DNA from 2 places in the Roseovarius mucosus genome. Region 2 is predicted to be linked to the other one. Evidence: riboswitches for the same ligand, from Rfam matches in the RefSeq annotation. Region 2 holds a riboswitch; the other holds the start of a gene.
The links. Region 2 has a riboswitch for cobalamin ahead of ROSMUCSMR3_RS11380 (CbtB domain-containing protein). Riboswitches for the same ligand answer to the same signal wherever they lie in the genome.
Positions count from the first base shown of each region.

Region 1: linked by a shared signal. The riboswitch ahead of ROSMUCSMR3_RS04770 (hypothetical protein) and the one ahead of ROSMUCSMR3_RS11380 (CbtB domain-containing protein) in region 2 are both predicted to bind cobalamin.

Region 1 is NZ_CP020474.1:982,348-991,223, reverse strand. Features, by position in the region: gene ROSMUCSMR3_RS04795 (isoprenyl transferase) at 1-98, shown strand, start outside; gene ROSMUCSMR3_RS04790 (phosphatidate cytidylyltransferase) at 95-874, shown strand; gene dxr (1-deoxy-D-xylulose-5-phosphate reductoisomerase) at 871-2,049, shown strand; gene rseP (RIP metalloprotease RseP) at 2,053-3,402, shown strand; gene ROSMUCSMR3_RS04775 (OsmC family protein) at 3,421-3,891, shown strand; cobalamin riboswitch at 3,942-4,142, shown strand; gene ROSMUCSMR3_RS04770 (hypothetical protein) at 4,244-4,513, shown strand; gene ROSMUCSMR3_RS04765 (DUF1127 domain-containing protein) at 4,799-5,026, opposite strand; gene ROSMUCSMR3_RS04760 (Mrp/NBP35 family ATP-binding protein) at 5,275-6,330, shown strand; gene ROSMUCSMR3_RS04755 (peptidoglycan-binding domain-containing protein) at 6,377-6,886, opposite strand; gene ROSMUCSMR3_RS04750 (exodeoxyribonuclease VII large subunit) at 6,922-7,296, opposite strand; tRNA gene ROSMUCSMR3_RS04745 (tRNA-Glu) at 7,376-7,450, opposite strand; gene recJ (single-stranded-DNA-specific exonuclease RecJ) at 7,575-8,876, opposite strand, start outside.
Region 2 is NZ_CP020474.1:2,374,699-2,383,574, reverse strand. Features, by position in the region: gene smc (chromosome segregation protein SMC) at 1-2,967, opposite strand, end outside; cobalamin riboswitch at 3,179-3,405, shown strand; gene ROSMUCSMR3_RS11380 (CbtB domain-containing protein) at 3,438-3,602, shown strand; gene ROSMUCSMR3_RS11375 (CbtA family protein) at 3,606-4,286, shown strand; gene ROSMUCSMR3_RS11370 (hypothetical protein) at 4,342-4,833, shown strand; gene ROSMUCSMR3_RS11365 (DUF1636 family protein) at 4,838-5,167, opposite strand; gene cobW (cobalamin biosynthesis protein CobW) at 5,239-6,324, shown strand; gene ROSMUCSMR3_RS11355 (GNAT family N-acetyltransferase) at 6,321-6,770, shown strand; gene ROSMUCSMR3_RS21465 (hypothetical protein) at 6,773-6,934, opposite strand; gene cobN (cobaltochelatase subunit CobN) at 7,027-8,876, shown strand, end outside.

The DNA.
Region 1 (8,876 bases), 1.4 Mb from region 2:
TCGACACGCTCTGGCCAGATTTCACGCCGGATGTGTTCGCCCGGTTGCTGGCGCAATATGGCGCGCGGGATCGCCGCTTTGGGGCTGTGCCTGCATGAGCGGGGCGGCGCGCTGGGCGGACCTGTGGCCGCGCCTTGTGTCGGGTATCTTGCTGATCGTTGTGGGCGCGATTGAAATCTGGTTGGGCGGTCTGCCCTTTGCCGCGCTGGTCTGTGTGCTGGCGGGCGCGATGATCTGGGAAGCGGCGCGCATGTTCGCGGCCCCTGACGCGCTGCGCTCGGGCGTGCTGGCGGCTGTGGCGGTGGCACTGGCGCTGTGGTTGCCGGGGATCATGGTGTTGCCGATCCTTTTGGCTGCGGTCGTGGTTGCCGCAAGTTCGGTCGAGCGCGAACGCGGGCCGTTCTTTGCGCTTGCGATTTGGGCCCTGTTGGGGTGCTACGCCATGGGCACGCTGCGCGCCGAGGCGGGGCTGATCTGGGTGTTATGGCTGGTGGCGGTGGTGGTGATCTCTGACGTTGCGGGCTATTTTGCCGGGCGCATGCTGGGCGGGCCCAAGTTCTGGCCGCGCATCAGCCCCAAGAAAACATGGTCAGGCACGATTGCGGGCTGGGTTGGTGCGGCGGTGATCGGGGCGATATTCGCCGCGCCGACCGGGGCGGGGCTTGCGCTGGTGCCGCTGTCAGTGCTGGTGGGGTTTGCCGGGCAGATGGGCGATATTGCAGAAAGTGCGGTCAAGCGGTTGCGCGGGATCAAGGACAGTTCCAACCTTATTCCCGGTCACGGCGGCGTGCTGGACCGGTTTGATGCGATGCTGGGCGCGGCGTTGGTCGTGGTGATCATGTGGGCGCTGGGCCTCTTGCCGGGGGTGGCATGAAACGAATTTCCATTTTAGGGGCGACCGGCTCTGTCGGGCAGAATACGATTGACCTGATCCGGCGCGCGCCGGGGGCCTATCAGGTGGTGGCGCTGACGGGGGGGCATCACATCGACAAGCTGGCGCGCGACGCCATAGACCTCGGGGCCGAGGTGGCGGTGACGGCGCATGACGATCTGCTGGTGTCGCTGCGCGAGGCGCTCAAGGGGAGCAAGGTTGAGGCGGCGGCGGGCAAGGCGGCGTTGAATGAGGCGGCCAGCCGACCGGCGCAATGGGTGATGTCGGCGATCGTTGGGGCCGCAGGGCTGGCGCCCGGTTTGGCGGCGCTGGAGCAGGGCGCGACGCTGGCCTTGGCCAACAAGGAATCGCTGGTGACGGCGGGGGCGCTGATGATGCGCACCGCGCGTGCCAACCGTGCCAATATTCTGCCCGTGGATAGCGAACATTCCGCGATATTTCAGGCGCTTGTGGGTGAGGATGCGGCCGCTGTCAGCCGGGTGATCATCACCGCTTCGGGCGGGGCCTTTCGCGATTGGCCGCTGGAGCGGCTGGCGGGGGCCACCGTGGCTGAGGCGTCGAGCCATCCCAATTGGGCCATGGGGCAGAGGATCACCATTGATTCCGCCTCGATGTTCAACAAGGCGATGGAGATGATCGAGGCGCGCGAATTTTTTGGCTTTGCCCCCGATCAGATTGAGGTGCTTATCCATCCGCAATCGCTGGTGCATGCGTTGGTGGGGTTCTGCGATGGTGCGCTTATGGCGCATGTCGGGCCGCCGGATATGCGCCATGCCATTGGCTATGCGCTGAACTGGCCGCAGCGACAGGCGCTGCCGGTGGAGGCGCTGGATTTGGCGGCGATTGGCATGCTGGAATTTCGCCCGCCAGACCCCGAGCGCTATCCCGCGCTGCGGCTGGCGCGCGAGGTGATGCAGGCGCGCGGCCTTTCGGGGGCGGTGTTCAATGCGGCCAAGGAGCGGGCGCTGGATCACTTTATCGCGGGGCGGATCAGCTTTACCGATATGAACATCGTGGTTGAGGAGGTTTTGACAGCCTTGCAGGATGCGCCAGAGGCGCGGAATTCCGAGATGACCCTTGATGTGGTGGCGCATATGGACCATCTGGCTAGGAAGCAGGCCGATCTGGTCGTCTCTCAGCGAAGAACCCAAGGATAAAGCGTGGAAATTCTGACCTCTCTGCCGCAATTCGGCAATCTGTTCCTGACCCTGTTGGCCTTTGTTGTGGCGTTGTCCGTGATCGTGGCGGTGCATGAATATGGCCATTACATCGTTGGACGCTGGTCAGGGATCAAGGCCGAAGTTTTCTCTTTGGGATTTGGTCCGGTGCTGTTTTCGCGGATGGATCGGCATGGGACGCGCTGGCAGATCGCGGCTTTGCCCTTTGGCGGGTTCGTCAAGTTTCTGGGTGATGCCGATGCTGCGAGCGGCAAGGACGGCGCGGCGATGGCGGCGCTGCCGCCTGAACGGCTGCGCCAGACGATGCATGGTGCCCCGCTTTGGGCGCGCACGGCGACCGTGGCGGCGGGGCCGGTGTTCAATTTCATTCTGTCGATCATTATTTTCAGTGCTGTAATGATGACCGGGGGCAAGACCGCCGACCCGCTGACCGTGGGCGCATTGAAGCCGCTGCCGGTTGAGGGGATCACGCTAGAGCCGGGCGACCGGGTGCTGAGCGTCGAGGGTATGCCCCTGCCTGATGTTGCGGCGGGCGAGGTCTATGATGATATGATCGACGCGCTGCCGCGCGAGGCGCTGTTGCGCTACACGGTTGAGCGCGCGGGACGCGAGATCGAGGCGATGGGCCCGCAGCTTATGCCGCCGTTGATCAGCGGGCTGGCACCGCAATCGGCGGCCTTTGCCGCGGATTTGGAAGCGGGCGATGTGATTACGGCGATCAATGGCACGCCGATTGTGGCCTTTGAAGAGCTGAAGGTGGTTGTCGAGGGGTCTAACGGGGCACCGCTGGCGCTGACGGTGTGGCGCGAGGGCGACGAAAGCCACGAGGTCACGATTACCCCGCGCCGGGTGGACGAACCGCAGCCTGAGGGCGGGTTTCGCACCGAATGGCGAATCGGGATCGCGGGCGGCATGGCGTTTGAGCCTGCGACCGAGCGGCTTGGGCTGATTGAAGCGGTGGGGGATGCGGTCGGCCAGACCGGCGACATCATCCAAAGTTCGCTGTCGGGCCTTTATCACATGATCACCGGGGCGATCAGCAGTTGCAACATGTCCGGGCCGATTGGCATCGCGCAGGTTTCTGGGGCTATGGCCAGTCAAGGCGCGGAAAGCTTCATCTGGTTCATTGCGGTGCTGTCAACGGCGGTTGGTCTGCTTAATCTCTTTCCAGTGCCGGTGCTGGATGGCGGGCATCTGGTGTTTTACGCCTATGAGGCCGTTTCGGGCCGCCCGCCGAGCGAGCGGGCGTTGCGGGTGCTGATGACTGTTGGTCTGACGCTCATCTTGTCGCTGATGCTGTTCGCCCTCTTCAACGATATTTTCTGCCCCTAAGGCGCGGGAGGGGTCAAGGTGACGGAGCATGATTATACTGCCCGCGTCGTCTGGACCGGCAACCGGGGCGACGGGACGCGGCATTACAAGGGCTATGACCGGACCTGGAATGTCGAGACGCCGGGCAAGCCCGTGATCCACTGCTCGAACGACCCGCTGCTTGGCGGCAATCCCGGTCTGCATAATCCCGAGGATATGCTGATTGCCGCGCTCAGTGCCTGTCACATGCTGTGGTTTTTGCATCTGGCGAGCGATGCGGGCATTGCCGTGCAAGCCTATGAGGATGATCCGCTGGCGGTGGGTGAGACGGATAGCACCGGGGCCAGCCGGTTTCTGCGCGCCACGCTGCGGCCCCGGATTGCGGTGCCGGCGGGAACCGATCTTGGGCGGGTTGATGCGTTGCATGGGCAGGTGCATGCGTTCTGCTTTATTGCGCGGTCGGTGAATTTTCCCGTGAGCTACGCGGCGCGGTATCGCGTTCTGGCGTGAGCGGTGCGGGCGGCGTCGGTTTCAGACTTGCAGATCGGGGGCCTGCGCGGCTAGGCTGATCCTGTCAGGGTGCCGCCCTTTGGGGCGGAGAATTGGGAAGCCGGTGTAACTCCGGCGCTGCCCCCGCAACGGTAAGGGAGGGCATTTCGGCGATAGGCCACTGGGCAATTTGTCCGGGAAGGTGCCGAGATGCGAGGGCCATTTGGCCTGCCGCCCAAGCCCGGAAACCAGCCTTGGCGGATCGTCGAATCGCGGGGTGCGGTGCGGGCGTGCGCGCCTCGTCTCTGTCGTGCCATGGCCCCTGCTGCTCTCGCCCCATCCGACCCGGGGTGCGGTCGGGGAGAAGAGCAGAATGAGTTTCCTAAGAATCATGAATGGGCTGGAGCGTGATCCGGCCATCGGGCGTCAGGCCGAGCAAGTGGCGCGGATCGGGTTTTTGACCTGGGCGTGTTCGGTTGAAGGGCCTGTCACGGCGCAAGTGGCGCGCGCGGCGTTGGACTGCCCCGAAGCGGTGGCGGCGGAAAGCGACGCGGCGCGGGCCTTTGTCGGGATCTTGCAAGAGGCGAGCCGGGCTTATCTGGCAGGCACGATGCGGCGCGGGCGCGCGCGCGTGCAGCACTAAGCCTTGCCGTGCGGCTACCGGAGGGGTGAGCCGCGCGGGGCGGTTCGTGCGACTAGTGAAAAGTTTGCCCTGTCTTGCATCCGCGCAATAAAAAACGGCGGCACCAGGGAGGAGGAGGGGTGCCGCCGTTTCCTATACGTCCGGCCCAGGGAGGAGGAGAGGGCCATTCGCAAAACGAAGGGACTTGTTCAGTCCCGATTTGACGGCCCCGAGCATCAGGGAGGAGGAAAGATGCCCGTGACCGTAACAGATACCCCAGGGAGGAGGAGGGGGGTATCTGATCCTTTAGTACGACCGGTGGCCGTAAACTGTTTCATGCGCAACGCGGCGGATTTCGCTACGGTGCAGGCCCAGATCGGCGAGGTCATGCGCGCTCAGTTGCGACAGCTCATTGACCGTGCGGCGATAGGTGCGATAATTCACAAAGCGCTGCATTGCAGCATAGAAAGCCGCGCTCAGGTCTTCGCCGAGGACGGCGGTGGCGGAGCGGCTGGTGTTAAGCGTCGTCGGCATTTTCGGGTCCTTGCGGATTTGATTGTATTCAGGTTCGGCGGGGTTCGTTTCGCCATTTGTTGAGAGTAAGATACGCCTTTGCTGCGCGTGCACAATACCCCTGATAAGCAATGCTGCTATGCAGCAAATGCATAAGCTAAAAGTGACCTAAGGTTAAGCAAATGCGGCATTTTTTAGGCGTTATGTGAAGACTTGCTGCTGTCGCCGTGATGGTGGCTGAGGACCAACCCAGGACCAAAGGACCGAAGATGAACGATTTTCGCAGCGAACTTGAAGCGCGGTTGCGGCATTTGGAATTGCCGGATGGCGGTGATCTCATCTCCCGAGACATGGTGCGGGCGCTGACCGAAGAGGCCGGTGAGGTGCGCTTTGTCATCGAGGCCCCAAGCCCCGAGATGGCGCGGATGATGGAACCCTTGCGCGCCGCCGCCGAGCGCGCGGCCCTGAGCCTGCCGGGGGTTGTCCGCGCCCGCGTCGTGCTGACGGCACAGGCGGCCCCGCCTGTGCTCAAGCTGGGGCAGCATCCCAAGGGGGGCAATGCCTCTATCAGGCCCGAGGGCATTGGCGCGTTGCTGGCGGTGGCCAGCGGCAAGGGTGGCGTGGGCAAATCAACCGTGGCGGCCAATCTGGCGGTAGCGCTGGCGCGACAGGGGCGGCGCGTGGGCCTGCTTGATGCCGATATTCATGGGCCAAGTCAGCCCCGCATGATGGGGCTGAGCGCGCGCCCTGCAAGCCCTGATGGCACGCGGATTACGCCGCTTGAGGCGCATGGCGTCAAGGTGATGTCGATCGGGCTGATGCTCGATCCGGCCAAGGCGGTGATATGGCGGGGGCCGATGTTGATGGGGGCCTTGCAGCAGATGTTGGCGCAGGTTGATTGGGGCGATCTGGATGCGCTCATCGTCGATCTGCCGCCGGGCACGGGCGATGTGCAACTGACGCTCAGCCAACGCGCGCGGCCTGATGGGGCGATCATCGTCTCGACACCACAGGATGTGGCGCTCCTTGATGCGCGCAAGGCGATGGATATGTTCCGCACGCTCGAGGTGCCGATATTGGGCATGATCGAGAATATGTCGTTCTTTACCTGCCCCGACTGCGGGCACGAGGCGCATGTCTTTGGTCATGGCGGGGTGAAGCACGAGGCGGAGGGGCTTGGCCTGCCGCTCTTGGCGGCTTTGCCGATTGATCTTGAGACGCGGCTCGCGGGGGATGCGGGATGCCCGGTGGCTGCGGGCGACAGCCCGGCGGCGCGGGCCTATGCCGAGCTTGCGCTCCGTCTGATCCGGGAGGGGCATGGGTGAGGGTCAATGCCGCAAGCGTGACCCCAATGCCAAAGGCGGAGCAGGATCAGTCGCTGATTGGCGTGGCCACCAACCCAAGGCGGCGGGCGCTGTCGAGCGAGAGCGTATCGCTCTCAAGGCCCAATGGCGCTTGATAGCGGGCGATGGCGGCGCGGGTGCGGGCGTCAAACCGCGCGGTGATCTGCCCGGTGTAGAGGCCGCGCGCCGCAAGGGCGCGCTGCACCGAGGCAATGAACTCGGGCGTCAAGAGATCGGCGCAGGGGGTTTCATACCAAGTGGTGACGCGTTCGCGCAGAATCGCCTGACGGGTCACGGTCGCATAGGCGGCGGGGCGCAGGGTCTGGCCGGATGCATCGGTTTCCGCTGGGGTAAGCTGCACCTGTTCGGTGACAGTTTCGATCACGGCGGGGGTGTCTTTTTTGCCCCAGCAGGTGCCCGGGGGCGCGCCCGGTGGCGCTTCGGCCCCGACGTTGGAGCGCTCTGGCCCAGAGGGCACGGGCTGACACGCGGCGAGGGCGAGGGCCAGCGCAAGGCAGAACAGGCGGGGCAGCAGCATGGGCGGGCGTCTCGCGGGCGATGATCGAGGCGAGCCTAGCCTGTTTGATCCGGCGGGGAAAGCGGGGTTTCGGGATCGGCCAGAAGGTCAAGCAGCGCCGAGATATCCTCGATCTCTTCGGCGACGAGATGGGTCACGCCGGATTGCCGCTCGACGCGCCCGGTCACACGCAGCATGCGCCCGGCGATCACCGCGCGGCGAAATCGGTCAAACACCTTGCGCCAGATCACGACATTGATGGTGCCGGTCTCATCCTCGAGCGTGACAAAGACCACGCCGCGCGCGGTGCCGGGGCGTTGACGCACCAGAACCAGCCCCGCAACCGTGACGCGCCGCCCCGGTGCTACCTCGGGGAGGGCCGCAGCGATCAGGGCAGAAGGGGGGCGGGGAATGGGGCGCGACGGGGGCATAAGGTCTTTCGGGTGGGAATATCTCTGACAAGAGCGCACTGCGGTGACGCATCACGACTTTAACAATTATCAGGAAAAGTGGCAGCCCGTAGGGGAGTCGAACCCCTCTTTTCAGGTTGAAAACCTGACGTCCTAACCGATAGACGAACGGGCCATGCCTTGGCGTGTCGCGTAACTAGGCAAAAGCGGCGGGGGGTGCAAGAGGGATTTTGCAAAAACTTTGCGCCCCATTCAGAAATTTATCCGCCGAGGGCCGGAACGGTCAGGCCTCGCGCGCCTCAGGCTGGGGCGGCGTCCTCCAGGCGCAGTTGCACGGTTTGCCGACCGCCCCAACTGTTGAGATCAAGCCGCCCGGCGAGGTGGAATCGCGCGCCGCCATGGTTCAAGAGCGCAGGCCCCAACGGGCCGTCAAGCGCCCCAAATGCGATGGCGTCAAGGCTTGCCCCCATGCCATCCCCGAAGCGCAACTTGAGATGTGCGCCGCTCAGCGCCTTGGCAAAGGTGATCTGGCAGTCGGGAAAGACATAACGGGGGCCGGGCGCGCCTGCGCCAAAGGGGCCTGCGGCCTCGATCTGTTCGACAAGCTCGACCGTTGCGGCACCGGGCATCAAAAGACCGTCAAGCCGCAGATCGGCGGCACCGCCCACGCCTGCGCCCTGTTTGGCAAGCAACTCTGAAAGACGCGCCATGGCGGCCTCTAGCCGCTCACGCGCGACGGTGAGACCCGCCGCCATCTTGTGCCCGCCGCCTTTGATCAAGAGGCCCTCGCTGGCCAGCCGCTGAATGGCGGCCCCCAGATCAACGCCCGAGACCGAGCGACCCGAGCCTTTGCCCTCGTCGCCGTCCAACCCGATCACGATGGCGGGGCGGTTGGCGCGTTCCTTGAGGCGGCTGGCGACGATGCCCACGACACCGGGATGCCAACCCTCGCCTGCGGCCCAGACAAGGGGCGCGTCCAGGCCTCGCGCCTCGGCTTGGGCAAGGGCGGCATCGCGCACCTGCGCCTCGACCTCGCGGCGTTCGGTGTTGAGCTGGTCAAGACGTTCGGCCATGGCGCGTGCCTCGGCGGGATTGTCACAGGCCAGAAGGCGCGCGCCCAAGTCCGCCTTGCCGATCCGCCCGCCTGCGTTGACGCGCGGCCCGAGCAGAAAGCCTAGGTGATAGGCGTTGGGGGCGGTGTCCATCCGCGCCACATCTGCCAGCGCCACCAAACCGGGACGCGCGCGCGCAGCCATAACGCGCAGCCCTTGGCGCACAAAGGCGCGGTTGACGCCAATCAGAGGCGCTACATCGGCCACGGTGGCCAGCGCCACCAGATCGAGCATCGCCATCAGGTCTGGCCCCTGAGCGCCGCTGTCGCGCAATTGCCGCCCGGCCTCGACCAGCATCAGGAACACGACACTGGCGGCGCAAAGATGCGCCAGATCACCGCTCTCGTCCTGACGGTTGGGATTGACCACGGCATGGGCGGGCGGCAGGGTTTCTCCGCCCAAGTGGTGATCGAGCACCACCACATCCGCGCCTGTCGCTGCGGCAATCGCCTCATGGCTGAGGGTGCCGCAATCGACGCAGACAATAAG
Region 2 (8,876 bases):
GTTGAGGCTGGCGATACCACTGCGCAGGGTCTTGATCGCCTCTTCAAGATCGGTCTTTTCCTTGATCAGACTGTCATGCTCGGCCTCGACCTCTTTGGCGTCTTCTTCGGCGCGCAGGTTCACGGCCCCCAGTGCGTCGCGCTGTCGTTTAAGGCGGTTCACATCAGCCTCGATTGCATCAGAGGCGGGCATGGTGTCGGGATCGACCGCGAGGCTCTGCAAGAGGGCCTCGGGGGTTTGCTCCAGCGTCTCGTTGATCCGCTCGGCGGCGTAATCTCGGGTCTCGCGCGCGGCATCCAGCCGGGCCTCGGCCCGGGCACGCATTTCGCGAGCCTCTGAGGCCAGGCGTTCGGAGTCGCGCTCGTCCAGCGCGGCTTGGCGCGCGGCCCCTTCGGCAGTTGAGAGCGCATCGGCAGCGGCGGCGCGACGGGCCTCGCTGCGGGTGATTTCCTCGCCCAGTTCGGCGCGCTTGGCAGCAAGAAGTTCGGGTGCAGCACTGGCATCAGCGAGGGCCTCTTCGGACTCTTCCTTGCGCTCTGCCAGTTCCGCGATCCGACGCTCGGCAGTGTCGAGCCGGTGCCGCCAGCCGCTGACTTCCTTGGTGATTTCCTGACTGCGGCGCGTCCGGCGCTCGCCCTCGCGGCGCAGTTCGTCGGCCCCTGACCGTTTGGTCATCATGGTCATGCGCGCGGCCTCGACCGCCATCTTGATATCTTCGAGATCGGCGCGGGTGGCATCCAGATCGCCAAGTCCTGCCAGACCCTTTTCCGCCTCAGACAGGCTCTGACGGGCGGTCATCGCCTCTTCGTCATGGCGGGTGACGGCGAGACCCAATGATTCCAGCCGCGATCCGGCAAGGTTGCGATCCGCCTCAGCGCGGCTGAGGGCGCGATTGGTCTCGTTGACGGCGGCATCGGCAGAGCGGCGGGCCTCACGGGCGGCGCGATCCTCTTCGGTGCGACGGATCAGCGCCTCGCGCAGCGCCTCGTGGCCGCGAACGGCCCCCTCTGCGCGCGCTGTGGTGTGTTCAAGCTGTTGCTTGAGTTCCTCAAGCCGGTTGAGCTGTTGCAGACGCAGGGCGGCGGCAGAGGGGGCATCCTCGGCCCATGCGCGAAATCCGTCCCAGCGCCATAGATCACCCTCGGTGCTGACCAGACGCTGACCGGGTTTCAAAAGGGGTTGCAGACGGGCGGCATCCTCGGGATCGATCAACCCGATCTGCGACATGCGCCGGGCCAGCACCTCGGGGACCGAGACATGGCGGCTGAGCGCGGTCACCCCCTCGGGCAGGGGTTGCGGCGTGTGATAGGCAGGCAGCACGGTCCAGCCAGAGGGGCCATCGGCCTCGACTTCGGGGGCGCGCAGATCATCGGCAAGGGCGGCGCCCAGCGCCTTCTCAAAGCCCTGTTGCACCTGAAGGCGGTCCATCACCTGCCCGCCCTCGGCCGTGTCGCGCTGCACCAGCTTGGCCAAGGCCGTGACCTCGGCGCGCAAGGCCCCCAATTCGCCCTCGGCCTCAGAGCGCGCGGCACGCGCCTCGGCCTCTTGGGCCTGAGCCTCGGCGCGCGCCTCGTCAGCGGCGAACAGGGCGGATTCCGCCGCCTCTGCGCGGGCGACCGCCTCGGCCTCGGCCTCTTGGGCGGCGGTGTGGTCGGCCTCGGCGCGCGTTAGGGCCGCGCGCAAATCGGCTTGTGCGGCGCGGGCACGTTCGGCCTCGGCCTCGCTCTTGATCAAGGTCTTGCGGCTATCCTCTAGAAGGCGTTGTGCAGATTGGTGGCGGGCGGCAAGGCGCGCCATATCCTCGGTCATCTGGCTGAGATCATTTTCCCGCTGTTGCAGGATTTGCGCAGCCTCGCGCGCCTCGGTTTGGGCCGCTTCAAGCCGGGCATCGTGGCCCTCGGCCCCTTTGGCAAGTTCGCCGGCCTCCCATTCCAGACGCGCGATGGTCTCGCCTGCGTCGCGGTTCAACCCCGCCTCGCGCTCCATGTCGCGGGCGAGTTGCTCGATCCGGCTGCGCAGCGTGGCAATGCGGTCGCGGGCGGACGCCTCTTGTTCGGTCAGGGTGTCACGCTGCACGCTCAGGCGTTGCAGGATTGCCGCCGCGATGGCCTCTTCTTCGCGCAGCTTGGGCAGGGCATCTTCGGCGCGGGCGCGCACCTTGGCCGCCTCGCGTGCAGCCAACTCTGCGCGGGCGGCGACTGTGGTGCGCTCGCGCAAGTCATCCTCGGCACGAGCACGGGCCAAATCGGCCTCTTTCCAGCGGCGATAGAGCAACAGCCCCTCAGCCAAGCGCAGTTCTTCACCAATTTGGCGATAGCGTGCCGCCTGCTTGGCCTGTCGTGCCAATTGCGCCAGTTGGTTTGCCAGTTGCTCGACCACGTCATCGACACGGGTCAAATTGGCCTCGGCCCCGCGCAGCTTCAATTCGGCCTCGTGGCGGCGCTGATAGAGGCCGGAAATGCCAGCGGCCTCTTCCAGGATCCGCCGCCGCGATTTCGGCTTGGCGTTGATCAGCTCCGAGATTTGCCCCTGACGCACCAAAGCGGGCGAATGCGCGCCGGTTGAGGCATCGGCAAAGAGCATCTGCACGTCGCGGGCGCGCACGTCCTTACCGTTGACTTTATAGGCGCTGCCCACATCGCGGGTGATGCGGCGGGTGATCTCAAGCTGATCGGCCTCGTTGAACCCGGCGGGCGCCAGACGGTCGGAATTGTCGAGGTGAATCACCACCTCGGCAAAGTTGCGGGCAGACCGGGTTGCGGCCCCGGCAAAGATCACATCCTCCATCCCGTCGCCGCGCATCGCAGTGGGACGGTTTTCACCCATCACCCAGCGCAGCGCCTCAAGCAGGTTGGATTTGCCACAGCCATTGGGACCGACAACACCGGTAAGACCGCGCGCGATGATCAGATCGGTCGGGTCGACAAAGCTTTTGAAGCCGGTCAATCTGAGTTTCGAGAACTGCACCTGCGCGCGCGCCCTTCGTGTCCGGTGATTCCGTTGTCGTAGAATTGTGATGTCTGAGGGGCGGGCCTGTCAACGACCAACCACATGATATGGGGCGGTCACAGCATTTATCCACATGATATTGGGCGAACCGCCGCCAAGCCCCGCAGAAAGAATGCCGCGGATTGCCAAAAAGCGGTCGCAATCCTCCTTGACGGGTCGCAGAACAGCCTGCATACCGGACGTGCAAGGTTCCTCGTTTGGGTGCAAAGCGCCTCGGGGATGAAATGGGAATGACGTGCCGGTGGACCCAATTAGGGCGCCTATGCGTCAGCCGCCCCCGCGACTGTAAGCGGCGAGCCCCTGCCAGATGCCACTGAGGTGCCTATGACCTTGGGAAGGCGGCAGACAGGCGACGACCCGCGAGCCAGGAGACCAGCCCTGCGTTCGTCAATCCCGCCTCGGGTGAGAGGCGCAAAGGAGATATCGCCATGACCACATTGGTTCAAACTGCTGCAAAATCTACCGTCCTGCCGTTCGTTGCCGCGCTCTTTCTGGGCTTGGGCATCGTGACCGTCGCAGGCCATGTGCAAGCCTCGGCACTGCATGACGCAGCGCACGATGTGCGCCACGCAACCGGCTTTCCCTGCCACTAACCTATGTTCTCAAAAATTGCGACCAGCGCGTTGTTCGCTGGTTTCTGTGCAGGGCTGATAGCCGCCCTGTTGCAGATGGTGTTCATTCAGCCCGTGCTTTTGCATGCCGAGCTGTATGAAGGGGGCACTCTTGTGCATTTTGGGGCAGAGGCGATCAGCGCCACGCCCGAATTGCCGGGGTTTGACGTGATGCGCGACGGGCTAAGCATCCTGTTTGCGGCGCTGATCTACGTGGGCTACGGGCTGGTTCTGGTGGCCTGTATGGGGATGGCGGCGGAATATGGCGTGCGCATCGACGCGCGCCGCGGTGTGATGTGGGGTTTGGCGGGATTTGTCGCGCTGCATTTCGCACCCGCTGTGTCGCTGCCGCCGGAAGTGCCGGGCGTGGCCTATACCGACATCACCGCACGACAAATCTGGTGGTGGGGCACAGTGATTGCCACGGCGGTGGGGCTTGGCTTGATGGCCTTTGGCAAAGGGCCGGTGATGCTGGCGGTTGCGATCGCGCTGTTGGCGGCACCGCATCTGATCGGTGCGCCTGAACCCGAAAGCTTTACCGGGCCGGTGCCACCGGAACTGGCCGCGCTCTTTGCTGCGCGTGCGCTTGGCGTCGGGATGGCGGCTTGGGTCTGTCTTGGCGCGCTTGCCGGGTATTTCTGGCAACGTGAAAGCGCCACCGCCTGACATGACATCACCCCGGCATCACGGTGCCGGGGCCATCCGCAAGGAGAGCGATATTATGGCAAAACCATTTGCCTTTCTCGGCATCGGCCTTTTTTTCGGAACAGGTCTGGGGTTTTTGATTGCCGCTACATCGGGCGCGCAGCTTGAGGGGCATGACCACGATCACGGCGCGGCAGTGCACGACCACAGCGCGCATGATCATGGGGGCAGCGCTCATGCCACACTGACCGAAGCGGGCACGCCTGCCCCGATGCTGGACCTGACGTTGCACGCTGATGGAGCGCAGAGCCGCAACCTGCATATCGGGGTAGAGAACTTTACCTTTGATCCCGAGGGGGTGAATGGCCCGCATATGCCGGGGCATGGGCATGCGCATCTTTATCTCAACGGGATCAAGATCGCGCGTGCTTACGGCCCATGGATGCAGCTGGATGCGTTGCCTGTCGGCAGCCATGAGCTGCGCGTGACTTTGAATGCCAATGACCATACGCAACTGGCCGTGGGCGGCGTACCCATAGAGGCCACGATTGCGGTGGTGATCGAATGATCCCTCAGCCCGGCACGCGCCCGATCAGGCAATGCCGGAGCCGTCCGGCAGGACGTGCATCCTCGATCCAACCATCGGCGCACTCGGCATATAGCGCGGCAAAGGCCAGCGTATCCTCAAGATCGCCTGCGGGGTCTATATCGCCAAACAGATACGTGGCCTTGCCCGGCGCGGAAAAGGCCACGCTGAGCGGACGGGCGCAATTGGACATGCAGTCATGGTCCTGCACCGTGAACTCCATACCCCGTTCGCTGAAAGCCGCGCGCAACCGGGCCGCAAAGCCCTTGCCATCCGTGCGCTCGCACGTAGAACAGACCACAATCCGGTGCATCATGCCCGATCCCCTTTTCCACCGGGCTTAGGCCAGCCGCCCCGCCCGATGCAAGCCCCTGAAGGAGCCAAGACATGAAAGCCAAGATTCCCGCCACCGTCGTCACAGGATTTCTCGGGGCCGGCAAGACTACGTTGATCCGGCATATGCTCGAGAATGCGGGCGGCAAGCGCATTGCGCTCATCATCAACGAATTCGGCGATCTGGGCGTTGATGGCGACATCCTCAAGGGCTGCGGGATCGAGACCTGTTCAGACGAGGATGTGATGGAATTGTCGAACGGTTGCATCTGCTGCACCGTGGCAGAGGATTTCATTCCCACGCTGCAAAAACTTTTGGACCGCGAGCGCGCGCCCGATCACATCGTGATCGAAACCTCTGGTCTGGCGCTGCCGCAGCCGCTGGTGCGGGCCTTTAACTGGCCCGAGATTTCCACGCGGGTGACGGTTGATGGCGTGGTGACAGTGGTCGATGGCAAGGCCGTCACCGAAGGACGCTTTGCGCATGATGTGGCGGCGGTCGATGCCCAGCGCAAGCTTGATGAAAACCTTGACCACGAAACGCCGCTATCGGAACTCTTCGAGGATCAGATGGCCTGTGCCGATATGATCGTGATCAACAAATCCGATCTGCTGACCGAGGAGGAGCGCATCGCGCTTACAACGCGGCTGCGCGCAGACTCGCGTGATGGTGTGCAGGTCGTGACCGCGACGATGGGCGCGCTGCCGGTCGAGGTGCTGCTTGGACAGGGTATCGGCGCCGAGGCGGATATGGAGGCGCGGCATGAACTGCACCATCATCACCATGACCATGACGACGAAGATGATCATCACGACGACGACGATGATGACCATGATCACCATCATGACCATGGCCATGACGCCTTTGAGAGCTTTGTGGTGACGCGGCCCGAGATCACCGATCCGGCCAGCTTTGCCCGTCAGATCACAGAAGTGATCCGCGCGCATGATATCCTGAGGCTCAAGGGCTTTGCCGCCGTGGCGGGCAAGCCGATGCGTCTGACGATTCAGGCGGTTGGGCCGCGTGTCGACAGCTATTTCGACCAACCCTTTGGGTCCGGTCCGCGCCAAACGCGGCTGGTCGTGATCGGTCAGGCCGGGATGGACCGGGCGGCGATCACCTCCGCGCTCTTGGCATGATCATCGTCGAGGCGGCAGACCCAAGGCATCCAGAGGCCAGCGCGCTCTTGCGCGCAAGCCATGCCCTGATGGAATCGCTGTTTCCGCCCGAGGATAACTTCTTTCTCGATATCGACGCGCTCTGCGCGCCCGATATCCGCTTTTTTGCTGCGCGCATCGGCACCACAATCCTTGGCACCGGCGCGCTTGCATTGCGCGATGGCTATGGCGAGGTGAAATCCATGTTTGTGGCCGAGACAGCGCGTGGACAGGGCGTAGCAGACGCCCTGTTGCGCCAGATCGAGGACGAGGCGCGCACCCACGCCCTGCCCTGCCTGCGACTGGAAACCGGCAATTTGCTAACCGCAGCCCACAAGCTCTATGCCCGGCACGGTTTTATGCCGAGGGGCCCGTTCGGCGATTATCCCAACGCGCCCTCGTCCATTTTCATGGAAAAGCGGCTATGAGGCTATTTCGACGACTTCTCGGCCTTCGCCTTGAGGCGCGCGATCAGCTCTTCCTTGGAGGGGCGCTTGCCAAACGGGTTCTTGTCCGTACCCGGTGCGTTATGCTCCTTGTGGCGGGGAATCTTGCCGCCTTTCTTGGAGGCGCCCAATGCGTTGTAATCCATGTCGTTGCCCTTTCGGCCCGGCCCCCCAGATGGCGCCGCTCTGACGCCGCTATTGCCGCAAATTACCGCCCCGTTCAAGCTGGAACCGTCTGATGCATCTTCTCGCCGCCACCCCCGGGGCCATCGAGGATGGCAAGGAGCCCGTCGATCTGGGCCAAACCCCCGCCGATGTGGTCTTTGTCTCGGCTGCCGATACCGAGCTTGCGGTACTAAGCGAGGCGCGCGGCGAAATGGCAGACCCACCCAGTCTTCGGCTGGCCAATCTCAGCCATTTGCAGCACCCGATGTCCGTCGACTTGCATCTCGATCACTGCGCCACGAAATCGCGGCTGGTGATCGCGCGGGTTCTGGGCGGTGTGGGCTATTGGAAATACGGGGCCGAACAATATGCCGCGCGTCTGCATGAGGCCGGCGTGCCAGTGGCGCTCTTGCCCGGCGATGACAAGCCAGACGCAGAATTGCGCGGCCTGTCCACGGTGTCGGATGCGGATTACGATGCGCTTTGGTCCTATCTTGTGGAAGGTGGGCCGGAGAATGCCGGGAATTTCCTGCGCTATGCGCAGACCATGCTGGAGGGCGGCGACCCCCCTGCCACCGCCAGCCCGCTGCTGCGCGCGGGCGTCTATTGGCCGGGTGCGGGTGTCGCAGGCCTAAGCGCCGCGCAAGAGGCTTGGGGTACCGGCCAGCCGGTGGTGCCCGTTATCTTTTACCGTGCGCTGGTGCAGGGGGCCGGGCTTCATCCGATCAACCGGCTGGTGAAATCGCTGTTGCGCGCCGGGCTTAATCCGTTGCCGGTCTTTGTCGCCTCGCTCAAAGATCCGGTATCGGTGGCAACGCTGGAGCATCTGTTCAGCGTGGCACCACCTGCAGTGATCCTGAACTGCACCGCCTTTGCCGTAGGCTCGCCACATGCGGGCGACGAAAGCCCAGAGAATCCGCTGGCCATGCCCGCCGCCAATAGCGCCCCGGTGTTTCAGGTGGTATTGGCAGGATCGACCGAAGAGGCGTGGGCCAAGGGGCTCACGGGCCTTTCAGGCCGCGACATCGCCATGAACGTGGCCCTGCCCGAGGTCGATGGCCGCATTCTTGCCCGTGCCATCAGTTTCAAGGGCGAGGCGTTTTTCGACGCAGCCACAGAATGCGCCATCGCCACGTATCGCGCGGTTGGCGACCGGGTAGATTTTGTGGCGCAGCTGGCCGCCAATTGGGCCAAACTGCGCCAGACGCCTGCGCCCAAGCGGCGGGTGGCGCTGATCCTTGCCAATTACCCAAACAAGGATGGACGGCTGGCCAATGGTGTGGGTCTTGATACGCCTGCGGCCACGGTGCACACGCTGCGCCTGATGGCCGAGGCGGGCTATACCGTCGCCAATCCGCCAGAAGATAGCGACGCCCTGATGCGCGCGGTGATGGCGGGGCCGACCAACTGGCTCACGGATCGCGCATCGCGCGACGGCGGTGAAACCCTGCCGCTGGATATCTATCTGGAGCATTTCAACGCCCTGCCGTGGGATCTGCGCGAGGCGATGACGACCCGTTGGGGCGCGCCTGAGACGGACCCTTTCATTGTTCCCCAAATTCTCAAATCCGACGGCAGCACCGGTGCAGGCTTTGCCCTGTCAATCCTGACCTTCGGGCATGTCGTGGTCGGGCTACAGCCCGCACGGGGCTATAACATCGACCCGACCGAGACCTATCATGCCCCCGATCTGGTGCCGCCGCACAATTACCTCGCCTTCTACATCTGGCTGCGGCACCATTTCGGCGCCCACGCGATCGTGCATATGGGCAAGCATGGCAATCTTGAATGGTTGCCGGGCAAGGCGCTGGCGCTGAGCGCCGAATGTTGGCCTGAAGCGGTGCTAGGACCGATGCCGCATGTCTACCCGTTCATCGTCAACGATCCCGGCGAGGGCACGCAGGCCAAACGCCGCGCGCAGGC